Regions from separate parts of the Herbaspirillum sp. CAH-3 genome, predicted to be linked through region 1. Evidence: predicted binding sites of a transcription regulator. Region 1 holds the regulator's gene; each other region holds the start of a gene.

Region 1 (7,489 bases):
TTGAGGCCACCGGCCTGGCTCAGCAGCACGAAGCCGAATTCCCCGGCCTGCGCCAGGCCCAGGCCCACGCGCAGCGCCACACCGGTGGTGGAGCCGAACAGGCGCGCCAGTCCGGCGATGAGGGCAAACTTGAGCAATACCGGCCCGGTCAGCAGGAGCAGTACCAGGAACCAGTGATCCACCAGCGTGCGCACATTGAGCAGCATGCCGATGGTGATGAAGAACAGGCCCAGCAGCACATCGCGGAAGGACTTGATGTCTTCTTCCACCTGGTGCTTGAACTCGGTCTCGGAAATGAGCATGCCGGCGATGAAGGCGCCCAGGGCCAGCGACAGCCCGGCCTTCTCGGTGATCCAGGCTGCGCCCAGGGTGATGAGCAGCAGGTTCAGCATGAACAGTTCCTGCGACCGCCGCTTGACCACGATGCGGAACCAGCCGCGCATGAGCTTGCTGCCAAAGAACAGCAGCAGGGCCAGCACCACCAGCGCCTTGCCCACCGCCCAGCCCAGCGTGACCATGATGTTGCCCGACGGGTTGGCCAGCGCCGGCACCACGATCAGCAGCGGCACCAGCGCCAGATCCTGGAACAGCAGCACGCCGAGAATGCGGCGGCCGTGTTCGGTCTCCAGCTCCAGCCGTTCGGTGAGCAGCTTGGAGACGATGGCCGTGGACGACATGGTGAGCGCCCCGCCCAGCGCGAAGGCGGCCTGCCAGGTCACGTTGACGAACTGCGGCAGCACCATGGCCGCGCCCCAGGCCACCACCATGGTCGTGGCAATGGTGGCGGCCACTTGCGCCACGCCCAGGCCGAAGACGATGTGGCGCATGGCCGAGAGCTTGGAGAGCGAAAACTCCAGCCCGATGGAGAACATCAGGAAGACCACGCCGAATTCGGCCAGCGCATGGGTGGTTTCGTTGTCTTCGGCGAAGGCCAGGCCGTGCGGGCCGATGATGATGCCCACCACCAGGTAGCCCAGCATGGGCGGCAACTGCATCATGCGGAAGGCGACCACGCCGAGCACTGCGGCGGCCAGAAGGAAAAGGGTCAGTTCCAGTCCGGAAAACATTGCTGTCGAGTTTCTTGTCAAAAGCCGCCGGGCTCGGCGGGGTTCGATGTGAATGAATTGGCAACGCACCAGCAAGAGGCAGTTCATGCAGCCAGCATTGAACGTGAAGGAAAACCTCGGGCAGCGGCGGGCTTGATCGCCGTAGAATTCATACCTGTGGCGCAACAACAGCAGAGTTATTCACTACGATCGTGGGCTTTCCCCGTCTGTTGCGATGCCGCGCCCGACCTTGGTGCAGGCCGGAATCCCCCGTGGCTGCGGCGCTGCGGCGCGACGCAAAGCTGCACTTCACATCAAATCCGGCAGCATTCCCTTACATCTGGCAAGTTTTTTGCTTTGCTAATTCGTTTATACTTCGGTTATGAGTGTAACCGATGACAAAACCACGCCTGCATCTTTTTCGGCCGGGGCTGCCCGCCGTGCCATCGAACTGGCACGCCAGACCCTGCAGATCGAAGCTGATGCCATCCTGGCCCTGAAAAACCGCCTGCGCGACGACAGCGCCGAACCCCTGGCCCAGGCCGTAGAGGTCTTGCTGCAGTGCGAGGGGCGAGCGGTGGTTTCCGGGATCGGCAAATCCGGCCACATCGGCCGCAAGATGGCTGCAACCCTGGCCTCTACCGGCACCCCGTCGCTGTTCATGCATCCGGCTGAAGCCGCCCATGGCGACCTGGGCATGGTGACCGCGCGCGATGTCTTCATCGCCATTTCCAATTCCGGCGAAACGGCCGAGCTGCTGGCCATCGTCCCCATCATCAAGCGCATGGGCGCAGTGATCATTGCCATGACCGGCAATGACCAGTCCAGCCTGGCGCAGCTTGCGGCCGTGCACCTCAACGTGGGCGTGGCCCAGGAAGCCTGTACCCTCAACCTGGCGCCTACCGCCAGCACCACGGCCGCGCTGGCCATGGGCGATGCGCTGGCGGTGTCGCTGCTGGACGCACGCGGATTCGTCGAGGAAGATTTTGCCCGCTCGCATCCCGGGGGCGCCCTGGGCCGCCGCCTGCTGACCCACGTACGCGATGTCATGCGCAGTGGCGAGGCCATTCCTGCCGTGCGTCCGGATGTGTCCCTGTCGGCCGCGCTCATGGAGATCACCCGCAAGGGCATGGCCATGACCGCCGTGGTGGATGAGCAATTCCGCCCGGTCGGCGTCTTTACCGATGGCGACCTGCGCCGCCTGCTGGAGCGTGGCCAGGACTTCGCCAAGTTCTGCATTGCAGACGTGATGCATGCCAATCCGCAGACCGTCAACCAGGACCAGCTGGCAGTGGATGCGGTGCAATTGATGGAACAATTCCGCATCAACCAGTTGCTGGTCACCGATGCGGCCGGCGTGCTCACGGGCGCGCTGCACATCCACGATCTCACGCGTGCCAAGGTGATCTGATGAATGCGCCAGCCTTCGCCAGCACCCTGCCCGCCGCCGCGCTCGCCAAGGCGGCGCAGGTGCGCCTGATGATCTTCGATGTGGACGGCGTGCTCACCGATGGCGGCCTGTTCTATGGTGATGAGGGTGAAGCCTTCAAGCGCTTCAACGCCCTCGATGGCCACGGCATCAAGATGATGCAGCAGTACGGTACGGCCGCCGCCATCATCACTGCGCGCCAGTCGCCCTTCGTACTGCGCCGGGCGCGCGACCTGGGCATCGCCCATGTCTTCCAGGGCATCCACGACAAGCGCCAGGCTTTCGAGCAATTGCTGCAGCAGGTGCAGCTGGGTCCGCAGGATTGCGGCTACCTGGGGGATGACATCATCGACCTGCCGGTCCTGACCCGCGTGGCCTTCAAGGCCTGCGTGGCCAACGGCCATCGTGAAGTGAAGTCGCGCAGCGACTACGTCACCCAGGCCACCGGCGGCAATGGCGCCGTGCGAGAAATCTGCGACCTGGTCCTGGCCGCGCAAGGCAACTACGAGGCGGCGCTGGCGCCGTACCTGGCATGAGCGGGCACAGCGGGGCACGCAAGGCCGAGCGCATCCGCGTGGCGGTGATCCTGGCGATCCTGATCGGCGCAGCGCTGGGCAGTTTCTGGGTGATGCAGGCCATGCGCGCAGCGGGCGACAAGCAGCCGGTGCAGCGTCCGCGCGGCAAGCCCGACTACTACCTGGAAAACTTCAGCTACGTGAGGATGGGCCCCACCGGCCTGCCGCGCTATGACGTCTCGGGCAGGAAGATGGTGCACTTCCCCACGGATGATTCCTTCGAGATCACCAAGCCGGTCGTGCACAACCTGGACCAGGCCCAGGCGCCCATGGAGCTCTACTCCGATACCGCACGCGTGACGGACGACCAGACCCAGATCCACATGTACGGCAACGCCAACGCGATACGCGCGCCCTACAAGGGGCGCGAGCAGATGCACCTGGTATCGGAATACCTGCTGCTGTTGCCCGACGATGAAATCGTCAAGACCGACAAGCCGGTGGCCATGACCATGGGCACCACGCGCCTGAACGGCGTGGGCATGGTGGCCAACAACGCCACCCAGGTGGTGCAGCTGTTCGGCAATGTACGCGGCTATTACGAGCCGACCCCGAAGAAACGATAACCCGGTAGCGACCGGGACAAGAACGCCAAGAACCGACCAGACAGGAAACCAATGAAACGCTCACTCTTTCTGCCCATGCTGATGCTGGCTGCCGTGTGCGGCGTGGCCAACGCCGAGAAGGCGGACTCCACCAAGCCCACCAACATCGAGGCAGACCAGATGGTGTATGACGATGTGCGCCAGGTGAAGACCTTCACCGGCAACGTGGTCATGACGCGCGGTACGCTCATCATCAAGGCCGGCCGGGTGGTATTGACGACCGACCAGTACGGTTATGAAAACGCCGTGCTGTACGCGGCTCCCGGGTCGCTGGCCAACTTCCGCCAGAAGCGCGACGGCGGTCCCAACCTGTGGATCGAAGGCCAGGCCGAGCGGATCGAATATTCGGAACAGACCGAAGTCTCCAAACTGTTCCAGCGCGCGCACATCCAGCGCATGGATGGTGATCGCATCACCGATGAAGTCAACGGTGAATTCATCTCCTACGACAGCCGTGCGGAGTTCTACTCCGTGAACAATACCGCCAGCGGCGAGAGCAAGCCCGGCGCGGGCCGCATCACCGCCGTGATCCAGCCCAAGAATCCGCCGCCGGCTGGCAGCACCGCACCGGCCACCCCGGCGGCCCAGCCGTCCGGCAAGAACAACGCCGCGCAGCCTGCCCCGCGTCGCGACAACGGAAAGGGCCAATGACGATGGCAGCCAGCTCGCTGGTCGTTCGCGGCCTGAAGAAAAGTTATGGCGCGCGCCAGGTGGTGCGCGATGTCTCGATGGAAGTGCGCAGCGGCGAAGTGGTCGGCCTGCTTGGCCCCAATGGTGCCGGCAAGACCACCTCGTTCTACATGATCGTGGGCCTGGTGCCCTCCGATGGCGGCGAGATCGACCTGGATGGCGCATCCATTTCGCGCATGCCCATCCACAAGCGCGCCACCATGGGCTTGTCTTACCTGCCGCAGGAAGCCTCAGTGTTCCGCAAGCTGACGGTGGAAGACAATATCCGTGCCGTGCTCGAGCTGCGCCAGGAAGACGGCAAGCCGCTCTCGCGCGATGAAATCGAAGGCCGCCTCAACAACCTGCTGCACGAACTGCAGATCGAAAAGCTGCGCGATAGCCAGGCGCTGTCGCTCTCGGGCGGCGAGCGTCGCCGTGTCGAAATCGCCCGCGCACTGGCCACCGATCCGCGCTTCGTGCTGCTCGATGAACCCTTTGCCGGTATCGACCCGATTGCCGTGATCGAGATCCAGCGCATCGTGCGCTTCCTGAAGGAACGCGGCATCGGCGTGCTCATCACCGACCACAATGTGCGCGAGACGCTGGGCATCTGCGACCGCGCCTACATCATCAACCAGGGCACGGTGCTGGCCAGCGGCAATCCGGAAGAGATCATCGCCAACGAATCGGTGCGCCGCGTGTACCTGGGCGAACACTTCCGCATGTAAGCAGGCAACTTACTTTACGCAACGACAGGCAGTGCAACCAGCGGGCCACGCCGCTTCCAGAAAGACAGATGAAACAGTCGCTCCAGTTACGTACCTCGCAGCACCTCGCCTTGACGCCGCAACTGCAGCAGTCGATCAGGCTGCTGCAACTGTCGACGCTGGAACTGCACCAGGAACTGGAACAGATCCTCTCCGACAATCCCCTGCTGGAACGCCTGGACGATGCGCTCGACAATTCGGTGCGCCTGCTGGCCGATGGCGCCGTCTCCAGTTCGCCCTCCAGCGGTGTGGCCGAGGCGCCCGGGGAAGGCAGCGGCGAGGCCGCACCGGCGGCGGCAGATGGCGATTCCAGTTTCGAGTACCAGGACAACAATCCCGACAACGGTGTCACCGGCGATGCTGACTGGAGCTTTGACGATGTCGCACGCAGCGGCAAGTCGCCGGACGACGACGATGCCCGTCCGCAACTCGAAGCCCACGAACTGACCCTGCGCGAACACCTGCTGGAACAGATCCGCGTGACCGCGCGCACCCTGCGCGATCGGGCGCTGCTGGAGCTGCTCACCGATGCGCTCGACGAAAGCGGCTATCTCGAAGAACCGCTGGAAGACATCCACGCGCGCCTGCCTGAAGAGTTGGGCATCGACATGGAAGAGCTGTCCATTTCGCTCAAGCTCCTGCAGAGCCTGGATCCCGCGGGGGTGGGTGCACGCAGTGCCGGTGAATGCCTGGCGCTGCAAATCCGCCGCCTGCCCAAGATCCCCTTTGTCACCCGCAAGCTGGCGCTGAGGATCGTTGAGGATTACCTGCCGCTGTTTGCCCAGCGCGATTTCAACAAGATCAAGAAGGCCCTGGATTGCGATGACGAAGACCTGCGTGAAGCCCAGGCCGTGATCCGCCAATGCCGTCCGCACCCGGGTGCCGAATTCGCGCGCGATGCCTCGGACTATGTGGTGCCGGATGTGATTGTCAAGCAGACAAAGACCGGCTGGCAGGTCATGCTCAACCATGAGGTCATGCCCAAGCTGCGCGTCAATGCGATGTATGCCAGTGCATTGAAGCAAGCCAAGGGCGAAGGTTCGCTGTCGTCGCAGTTGCAGGAAGCCAAGTGGCTCATCAAGAACATGCGGCAACGTTTCGATACAATTTTGCGCGTCGCGCAGGCTATTGTGGAACGTCAAAGAAACTTCTTTTCACATGGGGCAGTCGCCATGCGCCCCCTTGTGCTGCGTGAAATTGCTGATACACTGGGTCTACACGAGAGCACCATCTCTCGCGTGACGACTCAGAAATACATGCTCACTCCGCATGGAATGTTTGAGTTGAAATACTTCTTCGGTAGCCACGTCGCGACTGAAACCGGAGGCGAAGCTTCCTCCACCGCGATACGGGCGCTGATCAAACAGTTGATAGGAGCCGAGAACCCGCAGACCCCATTATCCGATAGCAAGATTGCGGATATGCTGGCAGAACAAGGCATGGTGGTCGCGCGACGCACAGTCGCCAAATACCGCGAAGTGTTGAAGATTCCGCCGGTCAATCTCCGCAAGTCCCTCTGAGTTTTTCCTCAGTTTTTCTGCAGTACCGTTGCTGTGTTCAGGCAAGCATCCGACTGATGCCCGCGCCATCCGACACGAAGACCGTGCCCGTGGTACAGCTGCAGCAGGATCGATTGCACGAACCTCCAGTGACTTCACGATAGGAGTCTTGTATGAATCTGACCATCAGTGGACACCACCTCGAACTGACCCCCGCCATCCGGGAATACGTGCAAAGCAAGCTCTCGCGTATCAAGCGCCATTTCGACAACGTGATCGACGTCAGCGTGATCCTGAGCGTAGATAAACTCACAGAAAAGGAAAAGCGCCAAAAAGCGGAAATCAACGTCCACATCAAGGGGAAGGATCTACATGCGGAAAGCATCGCACACGACCTCTACGCTGCCATTGACACGCTGATCGACAAGCTCGATCGCCAGGTCATCAAGCACAAGGACAAGTTGCAGGAACATCACTCCATGGCCAAGCGCCTGCCGGACGAAACGCCGGAGGATGCGGTGGCCGGAGCGGCATAAGCCAGGACACCCTCGGCAAGCCGCCTCGCAGCCGCAACGCTGCTGAGAAAGCCAGCCGAATTTCATGAGGAAGGGGCGCGCAAGCGCCCTTTTTCATTGATGGCCGCCGAACTGGCGCAAGCCTGTGGAAAAAATATAAATCATTGCGCAAGGCAACTTTTCCACAGCCGTCGCTGAACATGATGCAGGAGCCTGCTGCTTGAATGTGTTCACGTCACCCTCATCTTCGATACGAGAACTTGCATACGATATAAATCATTTCCGTGATGCAATTTCCTGCCCGGTCAGACGGCCGGGCGGACCTTACCCGTTTTCAACGCGCCGGCCGGCTTTTCCCTATAATGTCGGCAATCCCATTTTTAA
Region 2 (7,489 bases), on a different contig from region 1:
CGGTGGAAATGCGCTTCTCATTGAGGGCCAAAAGGGCACTATTGCGGAGCAAATAGAGAACGCGCTGGACATGGCCCGTCAGCTAGCCAAAATGACAACGTCCATTTAGCTTGTGAGAGATGTCAATGGAAACCCATAGTTATGTAGACGTCGTAATTCGTAACGCGCGTCTTGCCGATACGGAGGGAATTGTCGATATTCTTATTCACGATGGGCGCATTGCGTCCATCGTGAAGTCGACAAAAACAAAAGGATCGGTGGAGATCGATGCTCATGAGGGTCTGGTCACTTCCGGCCTGGTAGAGCCTCACACCCATCTCGATAAGGCCCTGACGGCAGATCGGGTTCCCGCAGGAAGCATTGGCGACCTTGGAACGCGACGAGGCCTTGAGATGGCAATTCGGGCCACCCGTGATATCAAGCGTACGTTCACGGTTGAAGATGTTCGAGAACGGGCCATACGTGCGGCCCTGATGGCATCCCGTGCGGGAACCACCGCATTGCGGACACACGTCGATGTCGACCCGATTGTCGGCCTCGCAGGTATCCGTGGTGTCCTTGAGGCGCGTGAAGTCTGCGCGGGATTGATCGATATCCAGATCGTCGCCTTCCCTCAGGAGGGACTCTTCTGCTCTGCGGGGGCCGTGGACCTCATGCGGGAGGCGATCAAACTGGGCGCGGATGCCGTCGGCGGCGCACCCGCGCTGGATGATCGCCCGCAGGACCATGTCCGAGCCGTTTTTGACCTTGCTGCTGAGTTCGGCCTGCCCGTAGACATGCACGTCGATGAGTCCGACCGGCGGGAAGACTTTACGCTTCCCTTTGTGATTGAAGCTGCCCGTGAACGGCGTGTGCCCAATGTGACCGTCGCGCACATCAGCTCGCTGTCCGTACAGACGGATGACGTAGCACGGTCGACCATTGCCGCCCTTGCGGACGCCGATGTTAATGTCGTGGTTAATCCGATCATTGTCAAAATTACGCGGCTGAGTGAATTACTCGATGCCGGAGTCTCCGTAATGTTTGGCTCGGACAACCTGCGGGATCCGTTCTATCCGCTCGGAGCGGCGAATCCCCTTGGATCAGCCATTTTTGCCTGTCAAATTGCCGCGCTGGGAACACCGCAAGATCTCAGACGGGTATTCGATGCGGTCACCATCAACGCTGCCCGCATGCTGGGATTCCCCTCACTTTTAGGCGTCGTGGAAGGGGCAGTCGCGGATCTCGCAGTATTCCCATCGGCGACGCCCGAGGAGGTTGTTCTGGATCAACAGTCTCCGCTCTTCGTACTCAAGGGCGGACGTGTCGTTGCCATGCGATTGGCCGCTGGATCAAGGCCAGAGTAACTGCCGGTGTCGATGCGGTGGCCGCTGCAGCCCGCAGTGGCGTACTGCGCGTGGATGATGAACTCCATTTGTCGCCATTGCCCGCAGAGGACGAAGACCCAGAAGTGACCAAGCTGCGCGCGGCTTTGGATCACCGCATCGGTGAGGTTCAATTGCCGGAAGTGATTCTGGCCGTTGACGCCCAGGTGCGCTTTAGCTGGATCATGCTCGGACGTGAGCCGCGCTCTACCGACGAGCTGCTGATGGTCTATGCCGGCATCATGGCCCACGGCACCAGTCTGACTGCGGTCGAATGCGCGCGCATGATTCCGCAATTGTCTGCCACCAGCATTCGCCAGGCCATGCGCTGGGCGCGGGACGAACGGCGTCTGAGCCAGGCCTGCCAGGCTGTGCTGGAATTCATGCAGCGACACCCGATTGCCGCCACCTGGGGGCGGTCCGATTTGGCATCTTCTGACATGATGACCATGGAGACCACCAAACGGGTGTGGCAAGCCCGGCTTGATCCTCGGCGCAACACACCTTCCATTGGAATCTACTCCCATGTAAAAGACCGGTGGGGCATCTTCCATGCGCAGCCCTTTGTGCTCAATGAGCGCCAGGCGGGCGTGGCCATTGAAGGTGTCATCCGCCAAGAAAAGCTGGAGACCAGCCAGCTTGCTGTGGATACCCATGGCTACACCGACTTTGCCATGTCACATGCCCGTTTGCTTGGTTTTGATCTTTGCCCGCGGTTGAAGGAACTCAAACAGCGCCACCTCTTTGTGCCACGCGGCACCAAAGTGCCCGCAGAAATCGCTGCGGTGTGCGAAGCCAATGTCGACGTCGCTTTGATCGAAAAGCATTGGGATAGTCTGGTGCACCTGGCAGCCTCGGTCATGAGCGGACATGCCAGTGCGGTGGCAGCTCTTGCGCGGTTCGGTTCTGCCGCCCAGGGCGATCCAATCTATGAGGCTGGCGTGCAATTGGGGCGGTTGCTGCGTACGGCGTTTTTGGCTGACTACTTTGTCAAGGACGCTTTCAGGAACGAGTTGCGCCGGGTGCTCAATCGGGGCGAGGCTGTTAACGCCCTCAAGCGCGCCATTTATACCGGCCGGATCAGCCCGGCGCAGGCCAAACGTGTCGATGAAATGCAGGCTGTGGCCGATGCGTTGAGCCTGATGGCCAACATCGTGATGGCGTGGAATACCTCACAGATGCAGGCGGTCCTGGATCGCTGGTCGAACCGCCGCCAGGTCATTCCACCGGAACTGATCGGGAAGATTGCGCCCACCAGGCTGGAGAGCATCAACTTGCGGGGTGTGTTTCGCTTCCCGGTTGACCGCTATGCTGACCAAATCCTGCCTTCGCGGCCAAATGCATCGATAACTGGCACCAATGGATGAAACCGACCACGGTTTGACGCCACGAATCGCAGATTTGAAAGTGAACAGGAAAGTCAATGAAATCAACGATCTACCAACACCACCTCCGCGCCAGTGCTAGCTTTTCGTACCGTCACTTATTGCACTGAAAACGAGGAGACCCCCTCTTCCATCGTTTGCAGCTCGTGTGCCATCCGCGCAATAACGCGCAGTCGCGCGTAGGCCCGGTCCGCATCACTGCTGAACGGTTCATTGGCGACGATACCGACGACATGGCTAGCGTTTTGTTGTACTTCCTGGGCAAAGGCTTGCCGGGCTGCATGAAGGCTTTCGCCCGCCAGCTGCAAAGAACGCAAAGTGTTCGCTGAAATAGACATAGAGACTCCCAAGGTTGCATCTTCGCCCTCGGCACTGCGCGATGCAAGTTTTGTCAAAGACCTGAGTGTAGAGAAACACCCATTGGCGAAGAACTGGGGTACGTCAATGCAGATGGACTGCCGGTTCAGCCGCGCCGCGCTGTCGAACTAGAGGGCGCGAGAAAAGAAGGGTCGCGCATACGAGGGGAATTAGCAGTGCAGCGGCGTGCGGACCACGTCAGTCCTGCAAGCACTCATCGCGACGCCGATTTGAGCAGCCTTGAGGGCGGGTACGTCGTTGACGCCGTCCCCAGTCATCGCGACCACATCGCCTTGTTTGCGAAAACCCTGCAACAGCCGAATTTCCTGTTCGGGCTGCACCCGACAAAGCACGTGAGTGTCAGCTAGGCGCGCTGCCAGTGCTGTGTCATCCAGTTGGTTTAACTCTGGGCCTATCACTGATCGCCCGTCGGCGACCAAGCCTGCTTGTCGTGCGATGGCCAGGGCTGTGTGGGGATGGTAACCCGTGATCATCACGACCCGGATACCTGCACATCGGCACTCGGTGATGGCAGCCGGCACATCCGGTCTCACTGGATCCTTCAGCGCAACCAGTCCCACGAACTCGATGTCGTGCTGGCCGCTGGGCAACTCACCTGAGGGAAAGAAGGAGCAGGTGATCATCACCTATTGGGAACGGCTCTACTGTGAAGGGCGTTGGCCGCTGCACGAATTCGTCATCGTTGCATCAGCGATGTTGATGGACTGGGCAGGCTGATTGCATCGCCAGCGCGCTGGCGGTGCACCGCGGCGAAACGAGCAGGTGGTATGCGTCCCAGCCACTCCTCTGAGCCCGCATCTCTGTCTCCTGACCGTGCAGCACGGCTGCTTGCGTTGGAATATTTCGTTGAGATTGCCACCGGTCCCGCGAAGACGGTGCACCAAGAGTGAATCCACATCCGCGCCAATGTGGACCATCCTACCGAAGGACTGGTTTCCAGTCTTGCCTTGATGCATCTCGGGATCGCGCTCCCCGCTTTCATCTTGAGGGTTCATGCCCGGCGCATCAATGGTGCTCATCAACTGGCGCAACCAGGCACCCGGGCTGTGCAACTGCCTTGGCACAGTCCTTGCTTACGTTCTTGTATCCAAGATTGAATTCTTCAAAATGGTGCATTCCAACCTCCGTTCTTCAGACAACGCCTCTTCCATGGAGGGCATAGCGTCTCAGTTTGCTAAGGAGGCCTGGCTTCTACGCTGCGAGCCAGCGTTAGCGGGCACTGCTGGGGGGCCGCTCAGCGGACTTCGTTTTGCTGTCAAGGACAACATTGATGTTGCGGGCCTGCCAACTACAGCCGCCTGCCCCGCTTTCGCGTACAGCGCAGCCGCCCACGCGGTGGTCGTGCAGCGCCTTCTGGAGGCCGGGGCAACGCTGGTCGGCAAGACCAACATGGACCAGTTCGCCTGCGGGCTCAATGGCACGCGCACACCGCACGGTGCAGTGCCCAATGCATTCAACGCTGCGTATGTGTCGGGCGGGTCGAGCTCCGGCTCGGCTTACGTGGTGGCAACCGGCCAGGTGGACTTTGCGCTGGGCACCGATACGGCCGGCTCGGGCCGGGTGCCTGCCGGCTTGAACAACATCGTGGGCCTGAAGCCGACCAAGGGCCTTATCAGCGCCCGCGGGGTGGTGCCGGCTGCACAGAGTGTTGATTGCGTTTCCATATTCGCGCGCACGGTGGATGTGGCCGCCTCCGTACTGCAAGTCGCGCAGGGGTATGACGCCCAGGACCCCTACAGCCGGCAACTCGCATTGGCATGTCAGCCCGTGCCCGAAGGCTTTCGCTTTGGCGTGCCGGATGTGCTCGATTTCCTTGGCGACGGCGCTGCCGAAGCGGCGTTTGCCGAGGCGGTGAACCGGCTGCGTTCGCTGGGCGGTACGTCGGTCCCCATCGCCTATGAGCCGCTGGCGAAGACCGCGGCCCTGCTGTACGAAAGTGCACTCGTTGCCGAGCGCTACGCCGCGGTGCGCTGCTTCTTTGATCAAAACGCCAGCGAAGTGGTGGAACCAGTGCGAAGCATTCTGGCCAGCGGGCGCAGCTACAGCGCGGCAGATCTGTTCGATGCACAGACTCGCCTGCGGGCGCTGGCCCAGCAGGTGGCACCGCTGTGGCAGGGCCCAGACGCAGTTGATGTGATGCTGCTGCCTACGGCCCCCACACACTACACCATTGCAGCGATGGACGCGGACCCTGTAGCACTCAACCGCAATCTGGGCGCGTACACGAATTTTGTCAATTTGCTGGACTATGCCGCCATCTCGGTGCCAAGCAGCCTGAGGCCCGATGGCCTGCCGTTTGGAATCACCCTCGTCGGCCCGTGCGGCAGCGACTGGCGGCTGGCTGAACTTGGCCAGCGCTACCACCAGGCCACCGGTCTGACACAAGGTTCCACCGCCCAGCCGCTGCCTGCACCGGGCGCCATTCCCGGCTTGGTCGCGCCGGCCACGGTACGGGTCGCCGTGGTGGGCGCGCATTTGTCCGGCATGCCCCTCAATGGCCAGCTGACAGAGCGTGGCGCGCGCCTGCTGGGCCCTGCCGAAACGGCGCCCGACTACCGTTTCTTTGCCTTGCCCGGGACCGTGCCGCCCAAGCCCGGGCTGCTCCGAGTGGAGCCGGGCGCGGGCGCACGCATCGCACTGGAAATCTGGGAGATGCCGGCCGAGCATTACGGCTCGTTCGTGGCGCTGGTGCCCGCGCCCCTGGGCATCGGAACCCTGGCGTTGGACGATGGGACCACCGTTCAAGGATTTGTCTGCGAGGCCCTTGCCACAGCGGGCGCGCAGGACATCTCGCATCTCGGCGGCTGGCGTGCCTATCTGGCTTCGCTACGAAGCAACGCCTGAGCTGCCCTGCAAGTCTCCCCTCACGTTCACCACCCCCCCTTCTACGTATGACGACTCGAAATAATATACTATCAGTCCCTCCTGGACTACGCCTCTTTCATCGGGGGGATCTCGACGGGTTCTTTGCTCTTGGGCTGGATAATATGCTCATGCTGATATTGATGAGCAACTTTTGCCTCGGTTTCCCGCTCTATATGCCCCGGGAGTTGTTTTTTGAGCGTATTTTACCTGCAGCCGCGTTGGGTCTTGTCATCGGCAACCTCTATTATGCGAGACAGGCTTGGAGGCTTGCGCAGCAGGAAGGGCGAAGCGACGTCTGTGCACTGCCGTTCGGCATCAACATCATCTCCTTAATCGCCTTTGTTTTCCTCGTACTTTACCCAGCGAAATTCATCGGCGAGGCACAGGGATTGACCGGGGATGATGTCGCTATCTTTGCTTGGCGGGCCGGTATACTGGCTTGTTTCGTCTCGGGGCTCATCGAGTTCTTCGGCAGTTTCGTGGCGGAGAGTATCCGTCGATTTACGCCACGGGCTGCGCTGCTCGCACCCGTTGGAGGCATTGGCCTCTGTTTCCTTTCGATGGACTTTTTCTTTCGTGCCTACGCCTCTCCGCTTCTCGGGCTCGTCACACTCGGTGTCACATTTCTGTTCTATTTTGGACGGCTTCGCATCAAGGGTGGGATCCCTTCCGGCCTGATCATCCTGGTGACCGGCACTGGCCTAGCGTGGATGCTCCATTTTGTCCAAGGCGCGCAGGTAGTCCCGGTCGGAAACCTCGCTGATGCCCGCCTCGCTTTCTATCCGCCAGTTCCTGTGTTGGGCGATCTGGTCGCTTCGTTCTCGATGCTTCCCCTGTTTCTGCCTGTAATTCTCCCCATCGGATGCATCAGTGTGATCATGTCCCTGCAAAACATTGAATCTGCGACGGCCGCCGGGGATCGCTACCCGATGCTGCCTTCAATGCTTTATAATGGCGTATCGTCGATTCTCACGGGCGCGTTCGGCAGCCCGTTTCCGACGAGCATCTACATCGGGCACCCGGGTTGGAAGGCGATTGGGTCGCGAGTGGGTTACTCTGTGCTCAATGCGGTGTTCGTATCTATTCTTTGCCTGACAGGTGCCTTGAGCTGGGTGGTCTACTTCGTCCCCGTGGAAGCGGGCATGGCGATCCTGATCTGGATTGGGGTGGCAATGGCCTCGCAGGCTTTCGAAGCGTCTCCTGCGCGGCACATTCCAGCTGTGGTGGTCGGAATGATGCCCGTGCTCGCGGCATTTTGTGCGCTCCTTGTGAAAAAGACCCTTGTCTCCCTAGGCTTCGGCGGCGCGGACAAACCGTTTCCAACGGACATGGGTGACACGTTCGTCTCGACGACCGATTTTTTTGTGCAGGGCATGCTCTCGCTGGAGCAGGGCTACGTATACACCTCAATGGTTCTTGGTGCTGCGACCGTATATATCATTGAGCGGCAGTTTGGCCGAGCGGCCATTTGGTTCTTGATCGGGGCTGCACTCTCAG
Region 3 (7,489 bases), on a different contig from region 1:
GCGAGCTGACGGCGATCTCGCGCATGGTGCTGACCACTTGCGCGATTTCCGTTTCACCACGGCGGGCCACATCGGCACCGGCACTGGCGACGTGGCTGGCCTTGCGGGCGTGGTCGGTATTCTGCTGCACGGTGCTGGTCAGCTGTTCCATGCTGGAGGCAGTTTCCTCCAGCGAGGCGGCCTGTTCTTCGGTGCGCTGCGAGAGATCGGTATTGCCCTGGGCGATTTCGCGTGCGGCCACGTGGATGGCGCCGCTGGCCTGCTGGATCTGGCCGACCAGGCCGGCCAGCTGTTCGCGCATGGTCATGAGCGAATGCATCAGGCTGGCGCGGTCATCCTTGCGCAGTTGCAGTTGCGCGGTCAGGTTGCCGGCGGCGATCTGGGCCGACAGCCACATCGCTTCAGCTGGCTCGCCACCCAGCTGGCGCGTGAGGCGGCGGCTGATCAGCAGCGCGATCAGCAGGCCGATCAGCGCCGACGCCAGGGTCAGGCCGATGATCAGCATGCGGCTGCTGGCATAGGCGTCGCGGGCGTTGGTGGCGGCTTCGGCGACGCCCTTTTCGTTGACGGTGATGAGACGCTGGATCTGCACTTCCATCGCCGCGCGCAGCGGGAAGAGTTGATCTTTCATGATGTCCACCGCCTGCTCCTGCCGGCCTTGCTCCAGCGCGGCCAGCATCTGCTGGCTCACGGCCAGGTACTTCGGCAGCAGGGCTTGCAGTTCATCGTAGGCGGCTTGCTCCTCGGACGTATGGATGAGCGGACGATACTGATCGGCGGCACTGGTGTAGCGCCCCAGCGAGGCAGTCAGGCGCGTGCGGGCGTCCTGCATGCGTTGCGCATCATTGGCCGTGAGCGCGCGATATTGGGCCAGGTTGAAGGCGCGGATCTCGGCCTGCATGGTCTTGGCCGTGGCCACGCTGGGCATCAGGTTGGTCTGCACTTCGCTGAGCTGTGCTTCGACGGTATTGAGTCCGTACCAGGCCGCTGCACCAAGCACGGCCATGAAGAGGATCAAAACGGAAAAACCCAACATAAGCTGGGTGGCAACTTTGGTCTGTCTGAAATTCACGACATCCCTCTGGGGGCTGGCCTGCCGCCATGGACGGCAGACAAAGGGTGGATGATGTTTCCGGCGCAGGCGCAAGGCCTGCAAGGGAGAGCGGCAAGGCCGTCAGGATGAGCTCCGGGGGAAGCGCCTTGAACTGTAATGGCAGTCTTGCCCAAATTCAAGATGAATTTGACGGGATGAGGCCAAACAGAAACACTATTCAAATTATGCATGTCAAAACATAAATATACATTGGCAACAAGTTGACCGAAGTGCACAGCATATCGATCAAAGCTGACAAATTGCCTCGTGCGCAGGCAATGAGGATTTCATCAAGAAAAATGGCCAGGATCGCGGGATCCTGGCCATCGGGCGGGTGTGCCACGGACGGAGCGGGAGTCGCTGTCGCAGCGACACTCGATCCGTTCAACAGCAGTAAATGATTTATATCATTTTGATTTGTGGCACCGGGCTGTTTCCGGTCAGCGCAGGCGCAGCACGAAACGCGCCGCCAGCGTGGCGATCAGGCTCAATACCGCGCCGAAGATGACGAAGTAGCTCACCGACAGCTTGTTGCCGGTGAAGTCGATCAGCCAGGTGATGATCAGGCCGGCGAAGCCGCCGAAGATGGTCACGGCGATGTTATAGGCCAGCGACATGCCGGTGCCGCGCGTGGCCACCGGGAAGATGTCGGCCAGCAGGGCTGGCATGGAGGCGAAATACATGGTCATGAGCACGCCGATGACGGTCTGCAGCAACAGCAGTTGCAGGAAGCCCGGCGAGTTGGTCAGGAACACGAACATCGGATAGGTCAGCACGATGTAGAGCGCGCTGCTGGTGATCATGAAGGGCGTGCGGCCGATCTTGTCGGACAGGGCGCCCACCAGCGGCGAGCCGATGAACATGATCAGGCCGGCCACCGACATGGCGGCAAACGAGGACCAGGCCGGCAGGCCCAGCTGCTTGACCGCATAGGTCGGGATGTACAGCGACAGGTACACCGAGACGGTGGCCATGATGACGCTGCCGGCACCGATCAAGAGGCGCATCTTCTGGTGTGCGAAGGTATCGCGCAGCGGCGCATCGGTCTTTTCGCTCGATTCCTTGAACTCGGGCGCTTCATCCAGGTGGCGGCGGATATAGATGCCGGCCGGTGCGATCAGCAAACCGAAGATGAAGGGCACGCGCCAGCCCCAGGAGGCCAGTTGCTCGGGGGTGAGCATGTTGTTGAGCACGGCGCCGAAGATGGCCGCCAGCAGCAGGCTGATGCCCTGGCTGGCCACCTGCCAGCTGGAGAAGAAACCACGGCGATGCGGGGCGTGTTCCACCAGGAAGGCGGTGGAGCTGCCGAATTCGCCACCGGCGGAGAAGCCCTGGATCATCTTGCCCAGCGCGATGCCGGCCGGTGCCAGCAGGCCGATGCTGGCGTAGCTGGGCATGAAGGCGATCATGGCCGTGCCGATGGTCATGAGCATGATGGACAGCATCAGCGCCGCCTTGCGGCCTGCACGGTCGGAGTAGGCGCCCAGCACCACCGCGCCCAGCGGACGCATGAAGAAGGACACGCCGAAGGTGGCGAAGGTCAGCAGCAGCGAGACGCTGTCGTCGCCCGTAGGGAAGAACTGTTTGGCGATGACGACGGCAAAGGCGCCATAGATGAGGATGTCGAACCATTCGAGCGCATTGCCGATGGAGGACGAGATGATCGCACGCCGCGCCTGCGGATGCGTGGTGCCGGCGCCAGGCGCCGTGGTGTTGCTGGTCATGGAGACTCCCTGATGGATACGTGGATGGAGGAGCAGCACGCCGTTCTGACCCTGGCGGGGCAGGAGGCTGCCTGGCTGTGTATGGTTGGTTGTGGGCTCCCTGTGACGGCCGGGGCCGTTACAGCGGGCGAGGATAGGCGGCGCGATGCGGCACTGTCAAGGCGCAGTGCGGGGGATTATCAGGAGGCAGGACGCACAGCTGGTTTTGCGAAATCATTTTCTCGTTTCCCGTGCATGCAGACTCACGCCTGGGCTTTCGGCTGCGCTTCGGCTTCCTTGAGCTTGCGCCAGAGGGTGGTGCGGCTGATCCCGAGATGGCGCGCCGCAGCGGCGCGGTTGCCTCGGAAGCGACGCAGTGCGGCTTCAATGGCGTCAGCGTCGGGGGCGATGTCGGGAGAGGTCAGCGCATGCGGTGCCACCATTTCTGCCGCGCTCGACAGCAGCGGCTGCGCCATTCCAGCCATCCCCGCCAGCTCCGGTGCCACCCGCTGGATCAGCGCGGGGGTGAGCGCCTGCAATGGTTCTGCGGCCAGGAACAGGGCCAGCCTCTCCATCAGGTTGCGCAGCTCGCGCACGTTGCCCGGCCAGTCATAGGCGCCCAGCAGCGGCGCGCAGCGCAGGAGCTCCGCGCCCAGGTTGGCATGCGGACGTGCATCCAGTGCGGCCAGCGCATGCTTGAGATGCCATTCGGCCAGCGCGGCAATATCCTCGCGGCGCGCCCGCAAGGGCGGCAACTGCAAACGCAGTACGCTGAGCCGGTAATACAGGTCCGCGCGAAAACGGCCATCACGCACCCGCGCTTCCAGGTCGCAGTGCGTGGCGCTGATGATGCGCACCTGGACCGCAATGGGCCGCGTGCCGCCCACGCGCACGACCTCGCGCTCTTCCAGCACGCGCAGCAGGCGTGTCTGCAGCGGCAGCGGCATCTCGCCGATTTCATCGAGCAGCAGCGTGCCGCGATGCGCCGCTTCAAAGACACCGGCGCGTCCGCCACGGCGTGAGCCGGTGAATGCGCCTTCCTCATAACCGAACAGTTCGGATTCGAGCAGCGATTCAGCCAGCGCGCCGCAATTGATGGCCACGAAGGGGTGGGCGGCCTGGGTCTTGCCCTGCATGCGCGGATGGGCGCGATGGATGGCTTGCGCCGCCAGTTCCTTGCCGGTGCCGGTCTCGCCCTGGATCAGCACGTTGGCCGGCGAGCGCGCAAAGAGGGTGATGGACTGGCGCACCGTTTCCATCACTTCCGAATCGCCGCGCAAGTCCTTCAGGTGATGCCGTGCGCGCAGGCTGTCGGCCACGGGCAGGCTGGGGCCGCGCGTGCTTTCCAGCTGCGTCAGGCGCGCCAGTTCCAGCGCATCTTCAAAGGCCTGGCGCACCGTGGCCGAGGAGTAGAGGAAGATGCCCTGCATTCCCGCTTCCTCGGCCAGGTCGGTGATGAGGCCCGCCCCGACCACCGCCTGCACGCCGCCGGCTTTCAGTTCCTGCACCACGGCACGCGCATCTTCCTCGGTGGCGTAGGTGCGCTGGGCAATGTCCAGCCCGAACATCTGCTGGAACTCGGCCAGGGCCGGCATCGCCTCCTGGTAGGTGACCAGCCCGATGCGCGCGCTGATCTGGCGGGCGCGGGCCAGCGCCTGCATCACGTCGAAGCCGCTGGCGCGCGCCACCACCACCGGCACCGGCAGGCGGCTCTTGAGGTAAGCGCCGTTGGAGCCGGCCGAGATCACCACATCGCAGCGCTCGCTGGCCAGGCGCTCGCGAATGGCGCGCACGGCCTCGTCGAAGCCGAGATGAATGGGCTCGATATCGGCCACGCCGTCGAACTCCAGCGTGATGTCGCGGAAGAGTTCCGAGAGCCGCGACACGGACACGGTCCAGATCACGGGTTTGTCGGCCAGGCGGTCAGCGGGGGCAGGGCGTTTCATGACAGGTGTTTGCGGCGTTTCAGTGAAACGTTAATGTAACACTGATGAAACGCCTCCGGTTGCGGTACATCAAGGGGGAGGAGGTGCAGCACCTCTGTCAAGGGCATCGGAAGGGCAGCCTGCAAGCCTTGTCCCACGGCGGTTCCATGCGAGATGAAGGTTTCTTCAGGCCTTGCGCCAGGCAATGCTGCACTGCGATGGCACGGCCGTTGCAATGATGAACGCATGTGTCGCAGGGCGGGTGCTGTGTTTCCCCGCCCGGCCGCAGCCAGACCATCCGACTTTCCAGTATTTCAACCTCATCGAGAAGGTGTCCACCATGGCTCTCCACTCCGCAGGCGCAGCGTTCCGCCAGGCCGTCCAGGAAGAATCCCCCTTGCAAGTCATCGGCGCCATCAACGCCAATCACGCCCTGCTGGCCAAGCGGGCCGGCTTCCGTGCGATCTACCTGTCCGGCGGCGGCGTGGCCGCGGGTTCGCTGGGCCTGCCCGACCTGGGCATCTCCAACCTGGATGACGTGCTCACTGACGTGCGCCGCATCACCGACGTCTGCGACCTGCCGCTGCTGGTGGACGTCGATACCGGCTTCGGTGCCTCGGCCTTCAACGTGGCGCGCACGGTCAAGTCCATGATCAAGTTCGGCGCGGCCGCCATGCACATCGAAGACCAGGTCGGCGCCAAGCGCTGCGGTCATCGTCCCAACAAGGAAATCGTCAGCAAGCAGGAAATGGTGGACCGCATCAAGGCCGCCGTCGATGCCCGCACCGATGAGAACTTCGTGATCATGGCGCGCACCGATGCGCTGGCCGTCGAAGGACTGGACGCCGCCATCGAACGCGCCGTCGCCTGCGTGGAGGCCGGTGCCGACATGATCTTCCCGGAAGCCATCACCGACCTGGCCATGTACAAGCAGTTCGCCAATGCGGTGAAGGTGCCGATCCTGGCCAACATTACCGAATTCGGCTCGACCCCGCTGTTTACTGTGGACGAACTGAAGGGCGCCGATGTGGGCCTGGTGCTCTATCCGCTCTCGGCCTTCCGCGCCATGAACAAGGCGGCCGAAAACGTCTACCAGGCGATCCGCCGTGACGGCACCCAGAAGAACGTGGTCGACACCATGCAGACCCGCATGGAACTCTATGACCGCATCGATTACCACAGCTACGAGCAGCGTCTGGATGCGTTGTTTGCACAGCAGAAGAACAAGTAAGACGACATCAACGCAAAACTGAATACCCGCTTCCGATAATTAGCTTTGACCTAATACAGACTACGAGGAGAACACGATGAGCGATCAGCAAACCCCCGGTTTCAAGCCCAAGAAATCCGTTGCCCTCTCCGGCGTCACCGCCGGCAACACCGCCTTGTGTACCGTCGGCAAGACCGGCAATGACCTGCACTATCGCGGCTACGACATCCTGGATGTGGCCGACAGCTGCGAGTTCGAGGAAATCGCCCACCTGCTGGTGCATGGCAAGCTGCCCACCGCCGCCGAACTGCGCGCCTACAAGGCCAAGCTCAAGGCCCTGCGCGGCCTGCCGGCCAACGTCAAGGCGGCGCTGGAATGGCTGCCTGCAGCCTCGCATCCGATGGACGTGATGCGCACCGGTGTCTCCGCGCTGGGTTGCGTCTTGCCCGAGAAGGATGACCACAACACCCCCGGCGCGCGTGACATCGCCGACCGCCTGATGGCGTCGCTCGGTTCCATGCTGCTGTACTGGTACCACTACAGCCACAACGGCAACCGCATCGAGGTCGAGACCGATGATGATTCCATCGGCGCGCATTTCCTGCACCTGCTGCACGGTGAGAAGCCTTCCGAGGCCTGGGAGAAGGCCATGCATACCTCGCTGATCCTGTACGCGGAACACGAATTCAACGCCTCCACCTTCACCGGCCGCGTCATTGCCGGTACCGGATCGGACATGTATTCGGCCATCACCGGCGCCATCGGCGCACTGCGCGGCCCCAAGCACGGCGGTGCCAATGAAGTGGCCTTCGAGATCCAGAAGCGCTACGACAACCCCGACGAAGCAGAAGCCGATATCCGCCGCCGCGTCGAGAACAAGGAAGTGGTGATCGGTTTCGGCCACCCGGTCTACACCATCTCCGACCCGCGCAACAAGGTCATCAAGGAAGTGGCGCGCAAGCTCTCCAAGGAAGCCGGCTCCACCAAGATGTTCGACATCGCCGAACGCCTGGAAACGGTCATGTGGGACATCAAGAAGATGTTCCCCAACCTGGACTGGTTCTCGGCCGTGTCCTACCACATGATGGGCGTGCCGACGGCGATGTTCACGCCGCTGTTCGTCATCGCCCGTACCTCGGGCTGGGCTGCGCACATCATCGAACAGCGCATCGACAACAAGATCATCCGCCCCTCGGCCAACTACGTGGGCCCGGAAGACCTGAAGTTCGTGCCGATCGGCAAGCGCAAGTAAGAGCAAGCGCCCGCGCAGTTGCGTCATGAGCCGATGGCGCGATGGCGCGGGCATGAGGGGCAAGAGAGGGAGAGGGCGCAGCAAGAAGAAGGAAGCGGCGGCTGGCGCGTGTCGGCCGCCCCATTCCCCGGGGACAATGGCAGTGCGCAGGCAGATTTGTAACAAGCGTTACATGTGGTCGAGTCAGGTGCAATAACTTGCTAAGATGCGGTCGGATCTTTTCCGCCCCCGCGTCCACCCCTGACTCTCCATGGATCATCCGATGATTGCTGCCATCGTTTCCCGCCGTCTTTCCGCATTGCCCCT
Region 4 (7,489 bases), on a different contig from region 1:
CGCCCGCGCTGGCGCCGACCAATAGCATCTCGCCTGCCGCCGCATGATAGATGTGTTCCGTGCGCAGGTCCCCATGGAGCAATCCGGCCGCATGCCATTGCCCCAGCTTGCGGGCACAGGCAATGGCAATGACCAGGAAGTCCGCCAGCGGCAGGGGGGCAAGTCCGGCTTGCAGACAGGGATTCGTCTCCGAGGCCGGAAACAGCAGAATCAGCGCATCGCCCTCCCACACCGCTCGCGGGGCCTGGTCCGGGCAGGCCGATGCGATCCTGCGTCCGAACCGCATCTCGCGTTGCAGCCGTGCGTGCGCCTGGACATGCGACAGCGCAGCGCGACGGGCGATCCAGGAATCACCCCCGACGGGGTCCTTCAGCCATAGTGTGTCGATGCCTTCATCGCTGTCCAGCAGTTGCGCTGCGCAGGATGAGATCCGGCAGGTTTCCGGAGAGGTGACGAAAGGGGCGCTGCGGGCGGCATCGGGCATCGGCGTGATCGGGTCGGAAATCGGGTAGCGAAGCAGAGGTAACGGCGGCAATGACTTGCCCCGACATTCTAAGCAAGCCGCACCGGTTCCGGCACACGCGGCCGATGTTTATCTCGCAGAAGGTCGCTAGCGCTGCGGCAACTCGATGCCCAGCTGGGAGGCAATGCGCACCAGGTCGGCCAGGGTGCGGATGCCGAATTTGTCCATCACGCGCCGGCGATGCACCTTGATGGTGACCTCGCTGACATTGAGCACACCCGCAATGACCTTGTTCATGCGACCGGTGGCGACATGGGCGAACACTTCCTTTTCGCGCGGGGTCAATTTGTCGTAGAGGGCCTGCAGCGCAGCGCTGTCCTGCAGCTCGCTCATGCGTGCCGTCTCGCGGTGCATGGCCATCTCGACGGCGCGCATGAGCTGTTCTTCGGTAAAGGGCTTGGTCAGGAATTCCACCGCGCCTTCGCGCATGGCCTTGACGGTCAGCGGGATGGTGCCGTGGCCGGTGAGGAAAATGATGGAGTGCTCCTGGCCCAGGCGTTTGAGCTCCGCCTGCAGATCCAGCCCGTCGGCACCGGGCATCTGGATGTCGAGGATCAGGCAGCAGGGGCCTTCGGGCCGCCGTGCGCGCAGGAACTCATCGGCGCTGGCGTAAGCCGCTACGGTCCAATCGTAGGATTCAAGCAGGGACACGAGGGACGCACGCAGACCTTCATCGTCGTCCACGACGTGGATCATGGGGGTGGGCATCTTTGTATTGTTTCTGGAATGAGCCGAATGATGGCACACAGTACCAACAAGCGTCTCGGGCGGCTGTTATCTCTAAGGATAATAGGCGGCCCGCAGGTCTCGCGCTGATCCCGCGCCACCTTGACGGACCAGCCCCCTGCCGCCCAAGGCTCTGGCACATTTCCTGCTTGCCGAGAAGTGTTGCAGCAACGCCGCGCCGCTTCATCCGGCTATCGCCGCACTGCAACAAATCCTTTACCATGCGCCCCTGCGGCGGCTGCCGACGACACAAGTCAGCCGCACACCGATGGCCGATCCGGCTTACCCGCCGGCCTGGCCATTGACGTGACGCGTTCGTTATCCACGATTGATGATTGGTATTGCCATGACGACTTCCACTGCGGATTCCTCGCCTTCCACCCCCATTGCGTCCACCCCGGCCGCGCGTGCCCCGGCCGTGCCAGCGGTGCGCCACAGCTGGATCGACAATCTCCAGGGCCAGCTCTTCGGGGTGGTGATGATCGCCTTCGGCATGTCCATGCTGCATAGCCTGGGCCTGATCATCGGCCAGATCGCCGGCGTGGCCTTCCTGGTGACCTATGCCACCGGGATCAGCTTCGGCATGGCCTTCACGATCATCAACCTGCCCTTCTACCTGCTGGCCGCCCTGCGCATGGGTGCCGCCTTCACCTGGCGCACGCTGGCAGCCGTCACGGCGGTATCGGTACTGACCAACGTGGCCGGCAACTACATCAGCTACAGCCACCTCGATCCCGCCGTCGGCGCCGTACTGGCCGGGCTGTGCGTGGGCATCGGCCTGATCGGCCTGTTCCGCCACCAGGCCAGCTGCGGCGGCATGAGCATCCTGGCCACCTACGTGCAGGAACGCACCGGCTTCAAGGCCGGCTGGCTGCTCATGGGTTTCGACCTGGCGCTGTTTGCCACGGCGGCGCTGTTCCTGCCGATGGATCGCGTGTTCTATTCGCTGGTCGGTGCCATCACCATGAACCTGTTCGTGGCGTGGAATCACCGCTATGAGTGGTATATCGCGCGCTAGGGAAAACGCGCCGGACAGGGCGATTCCATTACAATCCGGGGCGTCCATGCATCGCACGAATCTTGCTCGCGATGCGGCCAGTCCCCCGTGATTCTCTGCCCTGCCCGCCATGAGCCAAGTCCTGAACTACCTGATCACCGCCCGCCGCTGCGAAGTGGAGGAACTGCAACGCCTGGCGCGCACCTGCCAGCTGGTGCTGACCGTCGGCAAGCTGATCCATTGCCTGCAGCAGGAACGCGGCATCTCCAACATCTACCTCGGCTCGCACGGTGAGCGCGATGCCCAGGTGTGGCAGGAGCGCGTGGCGGCCAGCCAGGCCGCACAAGGCGAATGCGAGACCTGGCTGGAATCGGTCGAACACGACAACGCCCTCTCCAACGGCGCCCGTCTCTATACCCGCATCGCCTTCGCCCTGCACGCGCTGGACGGACTGCCCAAGCTGCGTGCCGATGTAGCCGCACTGGCCTGCACGCCGGCGGCGAGCTACGAGCGTTTCAAGACGGTCGTGGGCGCCCTGCTGGCACTGGTGTTCGAAGCCGCCGACGTGGCGGTGGATCCGCAGATTTCGCGGCTGCTGGTGGCGTTGTTCAACCTGATGCAAGGCAAGGAATTTGCCGGCCGCGAACGGGCCGCCGGCGCCGCCGCGTTTGTCACGGGCAAGATCACGCGCGAGCAGGAACAGACCATCGAAACCCAGATCGAGATGCAGGAACAGGCCTTGCGCCGTTTCGAATCCTTCGCTGAAGGTTTCCGCAACGAATGGACGGCCATGCAGGCCACCCTGCCCCTGGCCGACCTGGAAAGGCTGCGCCGCAAGCTGCTGACCGCCCACGGGCGGCCGCTGGATCCCGAGCTGGCCGATATCTGGTACCAGTGCTGCTCGACCCGCATGGATGGCCTGCACCAGGTGGAGATCCACCTGGCGCAATACGTGCAGTCGCAGTGCCAGGACAAGATCGTCGAATTGCAGAAGGCCCTGGACGACCAGGCCCAGCTGTTCAGCCAGGAGGAGGCGCGCGACCCGCTGGCGGCCTTCTCCAGCCTGGATGGCGAGCCGCTGCCGGAGGACTCCTTGCGCGCGGGCGTCGGGCCGCACCTGACGCACTCCATCGTCGATATTTTGCGCAGCCAGTCCGAGCGCCTGCAGAACCTGACCCAGGAACTGGCCACCGTGCGCGAGAGCCTGGAAGAACGCAAGCTCATCGAACGCGCCAAGGGCGTGCTGATGATGAAGCAGGGCCTCAACGAAGAGGCCGCCTATCGCCTGCTGCGCAAGCATGCGATGAACCAGAACCGGCGCATCGCCGAAGTGGCGCAGGCGATCCTGTCGTTGACCGAAATCCTCCCGGACACCTGAGCCGGCGCCCCCTCCCCTGCTGGCTCAAGCAGCCAGCAGGCGGCTTTCGATGTGACGCTGCCCGGCCAGCGGCCGCCCGTGCGCGCGCTGCAAGGCATCGGCTACGCCCAGCAGCATCTGGTCGCTGAAGGCCGGACCGAATACCGTGATGCCCCAGGGCAGGCCGTTCTTCATGAAATTCATGGGCGTGGCCACGGCGGCGTAATCCAGCATGTTCATGAAGTTGGTGTACCAGCCCAGGTCCGAATTGCGTTGCACCGGCTGCTCGCGCAGTTCCTCCAGCGTCACCGGACGCGGGAAGGCGGGCGTCACCACGCAATCGACCGTGGCCAGGATGCGGTCGCATTCGGCCTTCAACTGCTGCAGGCGATACTGCGCGCGGAAGGTGTCGACGGCGCTGAACTGGGGTGCCTTGCGCAATACGTCACGAATCACCGGCAGGATCTCCTCAGGCCGTTCCTGCAGCAGCGCCTCGATGGTGCTGTAGCGCTCGGCCACCCACGGACCTTCATACAGCAGGCGCGCTGCCTCGAGGAAGGGGCCGAAATCGATGGAGACCGGCACGCCGCCGATGGCTTCCATCTGTCCCAGCGCTTCCACGAACAAAGCCGGGCTCTCGCTGCAGCCGAGGAATTCCAGCTGGCGCGGCACCCCTACGCGCAAGCCTTTGCGCGGTGGCTGGAAGGCCGCAGCATCGTTGTGTGGCAGGTTGGCACGGCTGTATTCATCGCGTTCATCGGGCTGCATGGCCTGCGTGCACAGGGCCAGCAGGTGGCTGGCCTCGGCCGCCGTGGCAGTGAAGAAAGTCACGCAATCCAGCGTGCGGCAGGCCGGCACCACGCCAGCGGTAGAGAGCAATCCCTTGCTTGCCTTCAAGCCGACCAGGTTGTTCAGGGCGGCTGGAACACGGCCACTGCCGGCGGTATCGGTCCCCAGTGCAAAACTGCTCAAACCCAGTGCCACCGCCAGCGACGAGCCCGACGACGAACCGCCCGAAGGATAATCCGGATGCACGCTGTTGCGGCAAGCGCCATAGGGCGATCGCGTACCGTTGAGGCCGGTGGCGAACTGGTCCAGATTGCATTTGCCCATGGGGATCGCACCCAGTGTGATCAGCTGCGCCACCAGCGTGGCGCTCTCGCGCGGCACATAGCTGAAGGCCGGACAGGCGGCCGTGGTCGGGATGCCGGCCAGGTCGATGTTGTCCTTGATCGAGAACGGCACCCCGTACAACGGCAGGCTGTGCGGGGATTGCCCTTCCAATGCCTGCAGGTAGGGCTCGATCTCCTCCTCACTCAAGAGGTGGATGTAGAGCCGGTATTGCGGATTGAGCGCCATGGCACTCTCACGCAGGCGGCCGATCACGGTACGCGGCGACAGGCGGCCATCGCGATAGGCCGTGGTGAGGGCATCGATACGCAGGTCGAAGGAATGGATCATGCGGCCTCCTCTTCCGTGTTTTCCATGACCAGCACGCATTGTCCTGCGCGTACCGGACTGCCCGGCTGCACCCGCACTTCGGCGACGATGCCCGCCTCAGGCGCGGTAATGTTGATTTCCATCTTCATCGACTCCAGGATCATCAGCAGCTCTCCCTGCGCCACACGCTGGCCGGGGCTGACCTTGACCTGCCACAGGTTGCCGGCAATCGGTGCATCCACCGCCAGCTGGCCCGCCTGCAGCGGCTGGTGCTCCTGCACGATGGCGCTGCTCTCCTCGCTCTCGTAATTGGCCTGGCCGCTGGCGATCCAGCGCTGGCGTTCGGCATCGAAGGCCGCCTGCTGGTGCTGGCGGAAGGCGGCAATGCCCTCGGCTTCGCGCTGCAGGAAATCCTGGTAGTCCGCCAGGTTCAGCTGTGTCTCCTCGATGCCGACCTCGAAGCGCCCCAGCGGAAAGTCGCGGCGGATGGTCTGCAATTCCTCGGCCGTGACCGGATAGAAACGAATCTGGTCGAAGAAGCGCAGCAGCCACGGCTTGCCCCGGAAGGCCGCCACCTCGCGATAGCGGTTCCACATCTGCAGCGTGCGGCCCACGAACTGGTAGCCGCCCGGCCCTTCCATACCGTAGATGCACAGGTAGGCGCCGCCGATGCCCACCGAATTCTCTGCAGTCCAGGTACGTGCCGGGTTGTACTTGGTGGTAACGAGGCGGTGACGCGGATCCAGCGGTGTGGCCACCGGTGCGCCCAGATAGACGTCACCCAGTCCCATGACCAGGTAGCTGGCATCGAAGACCGTCTCGCGCACCGCGCCGATATCCTTGAGATCGTTGATGCGGCGGATGAATTCCAGGTTGCTGGGACACCAGGGCGCATCCTTGCGCACCGTGGTCATGTATTTCTCGATGGCGAGCTGGCAGGCCGGATCGTCCCAGGACAAAGGCAGGTGCACGATACGCGACGAAACCGTCAGGTTTTGGCGGGCACAGACGGCGTCCCATAATCCGGTGATGGTCTCCAGCAGCCTTGGCAAGGGCAGCGCTTCCGGCTGGTAATGCACCTGCAGCGAACGGATGCCGGGGGTCAGGTCGATCACGCCGGGCAAGGCCTGTTCTTCCAGCGCCGCGATCAGGGCATGCACGCGGAAGCGCAGCACCAGGTCCAGTTGCGGGCTGCCCACTTCCAGCAGCAGGTTGGCATCGCCCGAGAGGCGCGCCACCAGGCGCTGTTCATCCTGGCCCAGGTCCAGCACGATGGGCGAGGCCAGCGGTGCTGGTGACCAGTCCACCGGCTGCGGTTGCAGGCGGGCGATACCGCCGTGTGCGGCCAGGGCGATGCGGCGTGCCGTGCTCACGTCCACCGGAACGAAGCGCACCTTGTCGCCCGCCTTGAGCTGGCCGATCTGCCAGAGATCGGCCTCGATCACCGTGACCGGACAGACGAAGCCGCCCAGGCTGGGGCCATCCGGCCCGAGGATCACCGGCATGTCGCCGGTGAAATCGACGGCCCCCACGGCATAGGGATTGTCATGGATGTTGGAAGGATGCAGCCCGGCTTCGCCGCCGCTGTCGCGCACCCATTCCGGTTTGGGACCGATCAGGCGCACGCCGGTACGGCTGGAATTGAAATGGACTTCCCAATCGGTGGCGAAGAAGGTCTCCATGTAGGCCGATGTGAAATACTCCGGCGCGCCATGCGGACCATAGATCACGCGGACCTGCCGCACCGTCTCCAGCGCAGGATACAGGTCAGTCGGCAAGACCTGGCCGGCCTCGGGCATCTCATCGCTGGCCAGCGGCAGCAGATGCAGGATGTCGCCGCTGGCCAGCGCGCGGCCCGCGTGGCCACCGAACTGGCCCAGCGTGAAGGTGCTGCGGCTACCGAGATAGGCCGGGACCTGCACGCCACCGCGCACGGCCAGGTAGCTGCGCGCACCGGCCCCGCTGATGGTGCCCAGCTTCAAGGTACTGCCCGCGGCAATGTGCAGTACGGTCGCCATGGGCTGGGCCACGCCATCGAGCAGCACCGGGATCACGGCACCGGTCACCACCACGCAGGCAGCGGTATTGAAGCGCAATACCGGACCCATCATCGTCACTTCCAGTCCGGCCGCATCCTCCGCATTGCCCAGCAGACGATTGCCCAATCGCAGGGCGCGCTCATCCATCGGGCCCGAGGGCGGCACACCGACCGCCCAGTAACCGATGCGGCCGGGATGGTCCTGCACCGTGGTCTGGGTGCCCGGGGAGAGGACCTCCACGGTATCGGCGCGATAGACCAGCTGTTCCAGGCAGCGCGTCCATGGCTGGCCGCTGGCGAACGGAACATCGTCGAGGATCTGGCGCAGGTAGTGCTGGTTGGTCTCCACGCCGTACAGCGCGGTCTCGCGCAGCGCCGTATTGAGCGCCACACGGGCTGCTTCGCGGG

The links. The regulator sigma-54, encoded in region 1, starts transcription at its own class of promoters, with help from an activator protein. The targets are predictions, from matches to a motif close to TGGCANGNAANCTGCTTT.
Positions count from the first base shown of each region.
Region 2: the regulator sigma-54 is predicted to act here: its motif matches at 4,186-4,203, upstream of atzF (allophanate hydrolase).
Region 3: the regulator sigma-54 is predicted to act here: its motif matches at 4,941-4,958, upstream of prpB (methylisocitrate lyase).
Region 4: the regulator sigma-54 is predicted to act here: its motif matches at 2,319-2,336, upstream of FYB76_RS17325 (nitrate regulatory protein).

Region 1 covers NZ_VSWE01000010.1:166,420-173,908, reverse strand. The annotation lists gene FYB76_RS14705 (cation:proton antiporter) at 1-1,067, opposite strand, end outside; gene FYB76_RS14700 (SIS domain-containing protein) at 1,429-2,457, shown strand; gene FYB76_RS14695 (HAD family hydrolase) at 2,457-3,011, shown strand; gene lptC (LPS export ABC transporter periplasmic protein LptC) at 3,008-3,616, shown strand; gene lptA (lipopolysaccharide transport periplasmic protein LptA) at 3,668-4,306, shown strand; gene lptB (LPS export ABC transporter ATP-binding protein) at 4,303-5,052, shown strand; gene FYB76_RS14675 (RNA polymerase factor sigma-54) at 5,121-6,611, shown strand; gene hpf (ribosome hibernation-promoting factor, HPF/YfiA family) at 6,764-7,126, shown strand.
Region 2 covers NZ_VSWE01000037.1:3,192-10,680, forward strand. The annotation lists gene FYB76_RS26340 (amidohydrolase family protein) at 126-1,346, shown strand; partial or broken gene FYB76_RS26345 (Tn3-like element IS1071 family transposase) at 1,337-2,731, shown strand; gene FYB76_RS26350 (hypothetical protein) at 2,848-3,087, opposite strand; gene FYB76_RS26355 (HAD-IC family P-type ATPase) at 3,277-3,750, opposite strand; gene atzF (allophanate hydrolase) at 4,277-5,971, shown strand; gene FYB76_RS26365 (NCS2 family permease) at 6,121-7,489, shown strand, end outside.
Region 3 covers NZ_VSWE01000017.1:65,873-73,361, forward strand. The annotation lists gene FYB76_RS21210 (methyl-accepting chemotaxis protein) at 1-1,072, opposite strand, end outside; gene FYB76_RS21215 (MFS transporter) at 1,534-2,817, opposite strand; gene prpR (propionate catabolism operon regulatory protein PrpR) at 3,060-4,742, opposite strand; gene prpB (methylisocitrate lyase) at 5,062-5,952, shown strand; gene prpC (2-methylcitrate synthase) at 6,029-7,183, shown strand; gene FYB76_RS21235 (hypothetical protein) at 7,446-7,489, shown strand, end outside.
Region 4 covers NZ_VSWE01000013.1:43,504-50,992, reverse strand. The annotation lists gene FYB76_RS17340 (ATP-binding sensor histidine kinase) at 1-484, opposite strand, end outside; gene FYB76_RS17335 (response regulator transcription factor) at 611-1,231, opposite strand; gene FYB76_RS17330 (YitT family protein) at 1,596-2,267, shown strand; gene FYB76_RS17325 (nitrate regulatory protein) at 2,377-3,624, shown strand; gene atzF (allophanate hydrolase) at 3,649-5,064, opposite strand; gene uca (urea carboxylase) at 5,061-7,489, opposite strand, start outside.